DNA from 2 places in the Faecalibacterium longum genome. Region 2 is predicted to be linked to the other one. Evidence: predicted binding sites of a transcription regulator. Region 2 holds the regulator's gene; the other holds the start of a gene.
The links. Region 2 encodes Rex, which represses fermentation and respiration genes when NADH is low (regulators of the CRP and FNR family bind a similar motif). Its sites were predicted from a motif close to ATTGTTAANNNNTTAACAAT; they were not measured.
Positions count from the first base shown of each region.

Region 1: a site for Rex is predicted at 2,940-2,959, ahead of fucO (lactaldehyde reductase). Genes of this name have one in related genera too.

Region 1 covers NZ_JBBNIH010000162.1:68,467-74,194, forward strand. Annotated here, with positions in the region: gene AAAU26_RS11030 (vWA domain-containing protein) at 1-223, opposite strand, end outside; gene AAAU26_RS11035 (AAA family ATPase) at 237-1,166, opposite strand; gene AAAU26_RS11040 (alanine/glycine:cation symporter family protein) at 1,409-2,809, shown strand; gene fucO (lactaldehyde reductase) at 3,028-4,176, shown strand; gene AAAU26_RS11050 (putative ABC transporter permease) at 4,468-5,728, shown strand, end outside.
Region 2 covers NZ_JBBNIH010000157.1:45,066-50,793, reverse strand. Annotated here, with positions in the region: gene AAAU26_RS10100 (YgiQ family radical SAM protein) at 1-39, opposite strand, end outside; gene AAAU26_RS10095 (DNA translocase FtsK) at 201-3,104, opposite strand; gene AAAU26_RS10090 (ClpP family protease) at 3,237-3,923, opposite strand; gene AAAU26_RS10085 (redox-sensing transcriptional repressor Rex) at 4,187-4,828, shown strand; gene AAAU26_RS10080 (thymidine kinase) at 4,907-5,509, shown strand.

The DNA of each region.
Region 1 (5,728 bases), on a different contig from region 2:
GCATGGCCTGCCGGATGTCGCCCTCCCATGCGTCAAAGAGGCTGCGCACCAGCTCGTCGCCGTAGTATTTGTGGACCAGCCCCACGACGCAGTTCATGTAAAAATCAATGGTGCCGTCGGTGTTCCGGGCGAGGAACAGCGGCTCGAAGCCGTAAGCTCCTGCCGCTGCCCACACCTGATTGGCGGCCCGCCGCTCTTCGGCGGTGTAGCTCTGCGCTTCCATAAAAACGCCCCTTTTAATCGAAGAGCTTTGCGGCGGTGAGCTGGGCCGGGATGCGGGCGGCAATGGCATCCCGGATGAGGCCCTGTTCGTAGGAGTCGAAGGCTTTGTTGGTGATGCCCATGTCCAGCGCAGCCCCGGCAGCGACGCCCCGGCGCATCAGGCGCAGGGCGTCCAGCATACCGCGCAGGTCGAGAGCTTTGGTGGAAATTTCCGCGCTGTCGCACTTTTTCTGCAAATCGAGGAAGAGCAGGGCAAACTGCCTGACATACTTGCTGCTCAAATCGGGGAACTGGGTGCGCAGGAGCTTTTCGAGGTTCTCCTCGGTGATGGTGGGCATCTGGATGACCACGAAGCGGGAGGTGAGGGCCTCGTTCAGCTCACGGGTGCCGGCGTAGCCGTAGTTCATGGTGGCGATGAAGCGGGTCTCCTCGGCCAGCGGGATGCGCTCGTAGCCCGGCACATCGATGGCGCGGCGGAAATCCAGCACCGCGTGCAGGACGGCCAGCGCCTCGTTTTTGGCCATGTTGATCTCGTCCAGAACGCCGAAGCCGCCGCTCTGGGCGCAGCGGTAGACCGGGCCGGGGCGGAACTTGACCTGTCCGCCCTCGAAGGTGTCCATGCCGATGAGGGACGCCGCGTCCATATTGACGTGGAACGAGATGTCCCACGCGGGGCGTCCGAAGGCGGCGGCGAGGTTTTCGGCCAGCACGTTCTTGCCGGTGGCCTTGCCGCCCGCCAGCAGCAGGTTTTCGCCGCAGAGCAGGGCGGCCAGCGCCTGCTCCCACACCTCTCTGCCGTAGTAGACGAAGGCAGGGGAGGGGATGCGGGGGCGCAGGGCCTCCGCCAGCGGGTGGGCGGTACGGTATTCTTCCACAGCGCGCAGCAGGTCGGGGGAGACCCCTTCCTGCCGCAGCGTATCCATTAGAGCAGATGTTTCAGACATCCATGACATCTCCTTGCGGTTGGCAGTGCCAAACCGAAATTTCACCCTTATCATAGCACAACCCGCGCGGTTTGTGTAGGGCTTTGACGGGCAAAAAAGCGGCAAAGAAGAAAGGTGAAGCTATTTTAACAAACTTTCAGCCGGGACGTGCAGATTTCGCGTTCAAAGTAAATTGACAGGCCGCTTAAAATACGATAAAATAATTTTCGTTGTGTCAAAGTGAAAAAGAAAGGCGTAAAAGTATGCTCGAAACCATCACAGCCGTCAATCAGGCGGTCAACAGCTTTATCTGGGGCATCCCGGCGATGGTCTGCATCATCGGCGTGGGCCTGCTGCTCAGTGTGCGGACAGGCTTTTTGCAGCTCCGGAAATTCCCCTATGCCATCAAAACGACCATTGGCCGCATCTTCCGCAAAAAGGACGCCTCTGACGGCGCGATGACTCCGTTCCAGGCAGTGTGTACGGCGCTGGCCGCTACCGTCGGCACCGGCAACATCGCCGGTGTGGCGGGCGCGATCGCCATCGGCGGGCCGGGTGCGGTGTTCTGGATGTGGTGCTCGGCTCTGCTGGGCATGTGTACCAAGTTCTCCGAAGTGACGCTGGCCGTGCATTTCCGCGAGCGGAACAAAAACGGCGAGCTGGTGGGCGGCCCCATGTACTATATTAAAAACGGCCTCGGCAGCCGGTGGCAGTTCCTCGCGGTGCTGTACTCGCTGTTCGGCGTGCTGACGGTCTTCGGCACCGGCAACGCCACCCAGGTCAACACCATCGTCACAGCCATCGACTCGGCCCTGCTGGCCTACGGCAGCAGCCTGAACAGCATCCTGCCCACGGTCAACCTCGTCGTGGGCGTGGTGGTGGCCATGATGGTGGCTATGGTGCTGCTGGGCGGCGTCAAGCGCATCGGCAGCGTGACCGAGAAGCTGGTGCCGTTCATGGCGTTGTTCTACGTCGTGCTGGCACTGGGCGTCGTGGTCATCAACTACCGGCGCTTCCCGGCGGTGCTGGCCTCCATCGTCGGCGGTGCATTTGACCCGCAGGCCTTCACCGGCGGTGCCATCGGCAGCATCTTCCTCAGTATGCAGAAGGGCGTTTCCCGCGGCATCTTCTCCAATGAGGCCGGCCTCGGCACCGGCTCCATCGCCCACGCCTGCGCCGACACCCGCAAGCCCGTCAAGCAGGGGATGTTCGGCATCTTCGAGGTCTTCGCCGACACCATCGTCATCTGCACCCTGACCGCCATGGTCATCCTCTGCAGCGGCGTGCCGGTGGGCTATGGCAGTGCGGCAGGCGCAGAACTGACCATCTCCGGCTTTACGGCCACCTACGGCGGCTGGTCGTCCATCTTTACGGCGGTGGCGCTTTGCAGCTTTGCATTCTCCACCATCATCGGCTGGGGCCTCTACGGCTCCCGGTGCATCGAGTTCCTGTTCCACACCGACAAGGTGGTCGGCCCCTTCCTTGTGGTCTACTCCTTCGTGTCCATTCTGGGCGCGACGGTCGATCTGGGCCTGCTGTGGAGCATCGCCGACACCTTCAACGGACTGATGAGCATTCCGAACCTCATGGCCCTGCTCCTGCTGTCCGGCACGGTGGCAAAGTTCACGAAGGAGTTCTTCGCGGGCGAGGGCGCAGGAAAGTAAAGAATCATTCAAAGCGCCCTCCGGCCCGCGCCGGAGGGCGCTTTGCTGTCAACGAACCTCTTGTTTTGTCTACTTTCTCTGCAAAAACTCAAAAAAGTATAAAAATTTCATGGAAATCATAAGAATTGATATTGAACAAATTTTAACAAAGTGGTAAAGTAAAAGCAAAGAGAGTCGTCCCGCCGCCCGGCGGGGCGCAAAATCAGGAGGTTTTACCAATGGCTGATCGTATCGTTCTGAATACCATTTCTTATCATGGTCACGGCGCTATCGAGAACATCGTTCCCGAGCTGACCGCCCGCGGCTACAAGAAGGCTTTCGTCTGCTCTGACCCCGACCTTCTCAAGTTCGGCGTCACCAAGAAGGTCACCGACCTGCTGGACGCTGCAGGCTTCGCCTACACCGTCTACAGTGAGATCAAGCCCAACCCCACCATCGCCAATGTGCAGGACGGCGTGGCCGCTTTCAAGGCCGCAGAGGCTGACTGCATCGTGACCATCGGCGGCGGCTCTTCCATGGACACCGCAAAGGCCATCGGCATCATCATCAACAACCCCGAGTTCGCCGATGTGCGCTCTCTGGAAGGCGTCGCTCCCACCAAGAAGCACGCCGTCTTTACCATCGCGGTCCCCACCACTGCCGGTACTGCCGCTGAAGTCACCATCAACTACGTCATCACCGATGTCGAGAAGAAGCGAAAGTTCGTCTGCGTCGATACCAACGACATTCCCGAGATCGCTGTGGTTGACCCCGATATGATGGCCTCCATGCCCAAGGGTCTGACTGCCGCCACCGGCATGGACGCTCTGACCCACGCCATCGAGGGCTACATCACCAAGGGCCACTGCACCATCTCCGATATGTTCCATCTGGAAGCCATCAAGCTCATCAGCGAGAACCTGCGCGGCGCTGTCCAGAACACTCCGGAAGGCCGTGAGGGCATGGCTCTGGGCCAGTACATCGCCGGCATGGGCTTCTCCAACGTGGGTCTGGGCATCGTCCACTCCATGGCACACGGCCTGTCCGCTCTGTATGACACTCCCCACGGCGTGGCCTGCGCTATCCTGCTGCCCGTCGGTCTGGAGTACAACAAGACCGTCGCCGGTGAACGCTATCGTGCCGTCGGTAAGGCCATGGGCGTGAAGGGCATCGACGAGATGAACGACGCACAGGCCGCAGATGCCACCATCGCCGCTGTCAAGCAGCTGAGCGCTGACGTGGGCATCCCTGCAAACCTGAACGGCATCCTGAAGGAAGAGGATATCCAGTTCCTCGCCGAGTCTGCTTATGCTGACGCCTGCCGTCCCGGCAACCCCCGCGACACCAGCGTGGAGGAGATCGTGGAGCTGTACAAGAGCCAGCTGTAAGCTGAGTCGGAGCGATTTACCCTTATAAAAAATACAGGCCGCTGTAAAATAACCTCTCAGTCTCGCATTCGCTCGACAGCTCCCCTACCGAGGGGAGCCTCTGGCGAAAAGGCAAGGCTATCCGTCATGCCAAAGCCTCCCCTCGCTAGGGGAGGTGGCAGCGCGTTAGCGCTGACGGAGAGGTTTCTTACAGCGGCCTTTTTGCGTAAAAATCCCGTCTCCCTCTTGCGGACGCGGCCAAAACTGCATACAATAGTCCTATAACCGTTTATATGGGAAAGGAAACACGCAATGGAGCTGAATTTTTATACCCTCTGCGTCATCTATCTGGTCTACTCGTTCCTCGGCTGGGTAGCCGAGACGGTGGTGGCGACCATCAAGGGCCGCGCCTTCGTCAACCGCGGCGTGGCGTCCGGCCCGTTCTGCTTCGTCTACGGCACGGCGGCTGTGCTGATGGCGGTGGGCTTTGCCGACCTGCGCTCGACGCCGGTGGCCCTCTTCTTCGGCTGTGCGGCCAACGCCACCGTGGTGGAGTGGGTGACGGCCAAGCTGCTCGAGAGGATGCACCGCCGCCGCTGGTGGGACTACTCAGATAAAAAGTTCAATCTGGACGGCTACGTCTGCCTGCAATACTCGGTGCTCTGGGGCCTGCTGGGCATGGCAAGCGTGCTGTGGGGCAACGTCCTGCTGCTGCGGCTCTGCGCCCTGCTGCCGGGCTGGCTGCTGCATGTCGGCGTCTGGGCGGCGATGACGCTGGCCGTCCTCGACCAGCTGGGCGCAGCGCTGGCCGTCAACCGGTACGCCGCCAGCCATCCGAGGCTGGAACAGCTCAACCTCGAGCTGGAAAAGCACTCGGACAAGCTGCGCCAGCGGCTCGTCGCCCATGTGGAAAAGCGTATCCAGCGGGCTTACCCGACCATCGTCCAGCCCGAGCCGACTGTTCAGAAAGAAAAGGCTCTGAGCTTCGGCGACCTCGTCTGGCTCTTTGTCATCGGGGCTTTCCTCGGCGACGTGGTGGAGACGCTGTTCTGCCGGGTGACGGCGGGCGTCTGGATGAGCCGCTCGAGCCTCGTGTGGGGACCCTTCAGCGTGGTGTGGGGGCTGGCGCTGGTCATGGCGGCGGTCCTGCTGCGGGGCAGCGAGGAGCGGAGCGACCGCTCCATCTTCCTGTTCGGCTTCGTGATGGGCGGCGCATATGAGTATATCTGCAGCGCCGTGGGTGAACTGCTGTTCGGCGTCATCTTCTGGGACTACAGCGGCTTCAAGTTCAATCTGGGAGGCCGTGTCAATCTGCTCTACTGCTTTTTCTGGGGCATCGCGGCGGTGGTCTGGATCCGGTACGGCTACCCCCTCGTTGCAAAGCTGATGGCAAACCTGAAAAAGCACATCCTGCCCTGGATGACCGTGGTGCTGACGGTGTTCATGGCCGTGAACATGGGGCTTTCGGCACTGGCGCTGGCCCGGTACGACGCCCGCACCAGCGGCCTCGCCCCGGCGAACCAGCTGGACGTCTTCCTCGACGAACATTTTGACAACGCCCGGATGGAGCGGG
Region 2 (5,728 bases):
GGCCCGGCTGATGGGGAGAAATTCGGTGTAATGTTCCATAGTTATCCTTTTTCTTTCATTATGCCTGCCCTATACAGCAGGGCTCTATTGCTTCCGAAATCAAAAATTCTATTCCTATTCATCCAGCGTGAGCCTGTCCGGTACGCCAGTGGCTTCCCTGGTAGGGGAGCTGGCAAAGCCGTCCGGCTTTGACTGAGAGGTTATTCATCCGGCTGATTCATCTGCATTTCCAGCCACTGCTGGCGGCTGATGAGGACAGCGCGGGGCTTTGCGCCCTCGTAGGGGCCGATAATGCCCTTTTCTTCCATCTCGTCCATGATGCGGGCGGCGCGGGCATAACCCAGCTTGCAGCGGCGCTGCAGCAGGCTGGTAGACGCCTGGCCGGCGTCGATGACCACCTCCACGGCCTGCTTGAGCATCGGGTCACTGCCGCCCTCCTCGTCGGAGTCGGCAGAGCTGCTGCCCTTCTTGCCGTCCTGGATGGCGTGTTTTTCCATAGCCTCTATCATGGCTTCGTCGTACTGGACGGTGGCGCTCTTCTTGATGAAGTCCAGCACACGGCTGATCTCCTCATCCCGCACAAAGGTACCCTGGATACGGGTGGGCTTGGGTGCGCCCACGGGCATGAAGAGCATATCGCCCATGCCCAGCAGCTTTTCGGCACCGGCACCGTCGAGGATGGTGCGGCTGTCCACCTGACTGGACACGGCGAAGGCGATGCGGCTGGGGATATTGGCCTTGATGAGGCCGGTGATGACGTCCACGCTGGGGCGCTGGGTCGCCACGATGAGGTGCATACCGGCGGCGCGGGCCTTCTGGGCGATGCGGCAGATGGAGTCTTCGACATCCTTGCCGACGACCATCATCAAATCGGCCAGCTCGTCGATGATGATGGCGATATAGGGCATCTTCTCGAGGTTCGGGTCCGTTGCAGCCAGCTTATTGAAGGACTTGATGTCGCGGACGTTGTTCTCCGCGAAGAGGTGGTAGCGGCGCTCCATCTCCTGCACTGCGCCGCCCAGTGCGCCGGCCGCCTTGCGGGGCTCGGTGACGACGGGCATCAGCAGGTGGGGGATGCCGTTGTACTCAGCCAGCTCGACGACCTTGGGGTCGATGAGCAGGAGCTTGACGTCCTCGGGGCTGGAGCGGAACAACAGGCTCATGATGATGCTGTTGACACAGACCGATTTACCGCTGCCGGTGCTGCCCGCGATGAGCAGATGGGGCATCTTGCACAGGTCGGCCACCTGGGCCACACCGGCGATGTCCTTGCCCAGCGCAATGCCCATCGGCGAGGTCATCCGCAAAAAGCTCTGGCTCTCAAAGACGCTGCGGATGTAGACCGGCGTTTTCTTATGGTTCGGCACCTCGATGCCCACGGCAGGCTTGCCGGGGATGGGTGCCTCCATGCGGACATCGGCCACCGCCAGGTTCAGGGCGATGTCGTCCGCCAGCGAAGTGATGCGGCTTATCTTGACACCCGCCATGGGCTGGACTTCATACCGGGTGACCGACGGGCCGCGGGAAATATCCAGCACACGGGTGCGGACGCCGAAACTTTCCAGCGTGTCCACCAGCTTCTGGGCGTTGGCTTTCAGCTCGTCTTCCGCGCCGGAGTCGCTTTCCTCCGGGGCGCGCTCGAACAGCTCGATGGACGGGTACTGATACTGGAAGCTCTCCTCCGTCTCCGCCTCTTCGGCGGGGGCGTTCGCGGCCTGCTCCTCGGAGACAGCAGGCTTTTCCATGGCGGCTGCCACCAGCGTGTTGAGGTCTTTTTCCTCCACCGGGTCGCTGGTGATGCTGATCCAGCCGTCCTCATCCGGCTCAGAGCGGAACGCCACCGCATTCTCGGCGCTGACCGGCTGCGGGGCCGGTTCCGGAGTCGGGGTCAAATCATAGAGCGGGATGCCGAAAGAGAGCGGCGGCTCAGGTGCGGGCTGCTGTTCCGGCTCTTCTGCCGGGGCAGCGGGCGTGACGGTAGGTGTCACCGTCGGCTCGGGCTGGGCCGTGAAGAAGTCCTCAGCGGCAGTATCCACAGCGTCCGGGACGATGGGAGTCACGGTGGCGCGGATGGGCGCACGGCGGAGCGGGTCCATGCCGAAGGTGCCGCCGGGGCCGAGGATGATGGGCTCGATAGGCTCACTGCCGCCCTCGGTGACGGTGGTATGGTCAGGGCCTAAGTCAATATCAAAGGGCGCACGAGGCCGGGACTTTTCCACCTGTACGGGGGCAGGCTCGGGCTGAGGCGGGGTCTGCGCTTCCGGTGCGGGCGCAGGGGCAGGCTCCGCCTGTTCGCCGCCCTGCATCACCTGATGGCCCCAGTGGAAGACGCCAGCCAGCCAGCCGGGAGGCTGGATATGGAAGGCGGGCGCGGCAGGCTCTTCGCCGCCGTAGTAGTCCTCGCCTTCGCCCACTTCGTCTTCCGGCAGGTCGTCGTCATAGTCTTCATATTCCTCTGCCGCGGCCTCCTCAGCGGCGCGTTCTGCCAGACGCTCAGCCCGGCGGGCGGCATTCTGCTCGTGGACGGCAAGGCCCTTTTCGTGGACGCTGCCGCCCACGTTGCAGAGCCACTGCCAGCACTCGGCGGGCGTAACGTCAAAAATGTACAGACTGGCGCAGGCCGCCAGCGCCGCCATGACCAGATTGGCGGCGGGTCTGCCGCAGAGCAGCAGGAGCGTCCCGCCCAGCACAGCGCCCAGCGCACCGCCCGAGAGCCATGCGCTCATACCATTATGATAACAGGCGGCAGTCATCTGCGCGGCGGTCTGGTCGGTGGGGATGTCAGAAAAGACGATAACCGTGCCGCTGGCGAAGATGAGCCCCAGCACCAGCTTTGCGATATGGGGCAGAAGGTCTTCGCCCCGGGTGTAGAGGATGGCCAGATAGCACAGCGCTGCGCCCAGCACGAAACTTCCGCAGCCGAACACGCCGAACAGGACATCGTGCATCGTGCGCCAAGCCGAGCTGCCCGGCACGAAAGCCAGCGCCATGAGCACCAGCCCCGCAAACAGGGTGATGAGCCCCGCGGGCATCCGGTCCTGTGTCCGGTTCTTGCGGCGCGAGGCTGTGCTGCGCCCGGAGGTCTTGCGTTTTCTCTTTGCCATGTTTCCTAAAACCCGTTCCTTATTTTATATCATGAAGCAGGGCGCGCTCAGGGCGGCTCTGTCGGTGACGATGGAAGAATTTCGATACTACTCGATTCTTTCATTGTACCACGGGAAAAGTCAAATGGCAATTTATTTCCCCTCGATTTCTCGGTAGAGCCATGCCAGCGCGTCCGACAGCCCGCCCAGCTCGTCGATAAGCTTTTCCCGCACGGCTTTTCGGCCATCCAGCACGGTACCCACGTCCATGACCAGCTCGCCCGTGCGCATCATCAGCTCGGTGTACCGCTTCTCCGAGATGCCGCTGTGGGACGCCACGAAGCCGGTGATGCGCTCCTGCATCTGCTCGAACCAGCGCATGGTCTGGGGCACGCCCAGTATCATGCCGGAATGGCGGACGGGGTGGACCGTCATGGTGGCAGTAGGCACGATGAAGCTCCGCTGGGCGCTGACGGCCAGCGGGATGCCGATGGAGTGGCCCCCGCCCAGCACCACCGCCGCACTGGGCTTGGAGATGCTGGCGATGAGCTCCGCCAGCGCAAGCCCCGCCTCCACATCCCCGCCCACCGTATTGAGCAGGACCAGCAGGCCCTCGATGGCGGGGTCCTCCTGCACGGCCACCAGCTGGGGGATGACGTGCTCATACTTGGTGGTCTTCTGGCCCTGAGGCGCTTCCACATGGCCCTCCACCTGCCCGATGACCGTCAGGCAGTGGATGGCGTGAGCTCCCCGGGTACGGTAAACGCTGCCCATATCCTCGATCTGCTCTTTTTCCAGCCGCTGCTGCTCCACGGGGATGTTCTTCTCTTCTTGTGACATTCTGCGTATCCTCCTTTTTGCTTCATTTCAGCTTGTCCGGCATTCCTGCCGGTTATACTTCGGCAAAGATTTCTTTTCTTTCTCAAAAAAATGTGCCAAATGGTTTGACATTCTGTCTTCGCGCTGTATACTTTATACTAGAGATAAGATTGTCAAATATGTATCATTATTGTACAAGAAAGTACAAATCTTTTGCCGGAGCACTCTGCCGCTGCGCACTTCTCCCCGGCAATGCTGCGGATAAAAAGAAAGGAGACCCCCCTATGAACACTCCCGGCAAAGCTTCTCTGCCCGTCATCAAGCGCCTGCCCAAATACTATCGCTACCTGCGCACCCTGAAGAACGACGGCATCACCAGCATCTCGTCCCGTGAGCTGGCCGCCCAGATGGGTACCACTGCCTCTCAGGTGCGGCAGGACTTCAACTGCATCGGCGACGTGAATGGCCGTCAGGGCATCGGCTACTCGGTGGAGAACCTGCTGAGCATCCTTGAGCATCTGCTCTTTGGCAACGGCGACCTCCTGCCCACCATCCTTATTGGCTGCGGCCGTCTGGGCAAGGCTGTGAGCCGCTTCATCACCACCGACACCAACGGCTACAAGCTCATCGCCGCCTTCGACAATGCCCCCGACGAGGTAGGCAAAGAGATCAACGGCATCCAGATTTTACACATTGATGAGCTGGAAGCTTTCTGCGCCGAGCACCACCCCGAGGTGGCTGTGCTCTGTCTGCCCCGCAGCGGCGCAGAGGAGATCAGCGGCCGTCTGGTGGCTCTGGGCATTCAGGGCTTCTGGAACTTCTCCCACTACGATCTGTCTGTCTCCTACCCCGACGTGGTGGTGGAGAACGTCCACCTCGGCGACAGCCTGATGAGCCTGGGCTATCGGCTGCGCAATCAGGACTGAGCACATACTATCAATAATACAGGCCCTCTCCGTCAGGCTTTGGCTGAGAGAGTCCTTTCATGAGGAGACTTTTTCGACATGGCAAAGCTTTATTTCCGTTACGGCGCAATGAACAGCGGCAAGAGCACCGCGCTGATGCAGGTGGCCCACAACTACGAGGAGCAGGGGATGCGGGTGCTCATCCTCAAGCCGAAGGTGGACACCAAGGGCAGCGGCGACCTCGTGAGCCGTCTGGGCGTCCGCCGCCCTGCCGACCTGCTGGTGCCGCCGGACATGGACCTGGTGGAGGCCGTCCGGGCCGCCAGCAGCGAGGGTCGGCCTCTGGCCTGTGTGCTCTGTGACGAGAGCCAGTTCCTCACTGCCGAGCAGGCCGAGCAGCTGTTCATGGTGACGGTAGAGCTGAACATCCCCGTCATCTGCTACGGCCTGCGCTCCGACTTCTCCCTCAAGGGCTTCCCCGGCTCCACCCGGCTTCTGGAGCTGGCCCACACCATCGAGGAGATGAAGACCATCTGCACCTGCGGCCGCAAGGCCACCTGCAACTGCCGCAAGGTCAACGGCCGCTTCGTCTTTGAGGGCGAACAGGTAGCCATCGACCTTGAGAACGACGTCCAGTACGTCAGCATGTGTCCCCAGTGCTATTTCCGGGAGCGCAGCGCCTTCTACGCCGCCCGCCGGTGACTCTTTTTCCTGATTTTATGCCGTCCGCACGCCGGACGGCATTTTTGTATCTTTTCTGCATCCGTGATATATCAGTCGCGCCCCAATTCGCGCGTTTTTTGCACTATTGATATATCAGCTCAGGGTCGGAACTTTCTGTTATCGTCGCTTTTGATGTATACAACGCTCTTTCAACAAATTCTGCCTCGGCTACAAAATTCTTGCAATTCAGGCCAATCT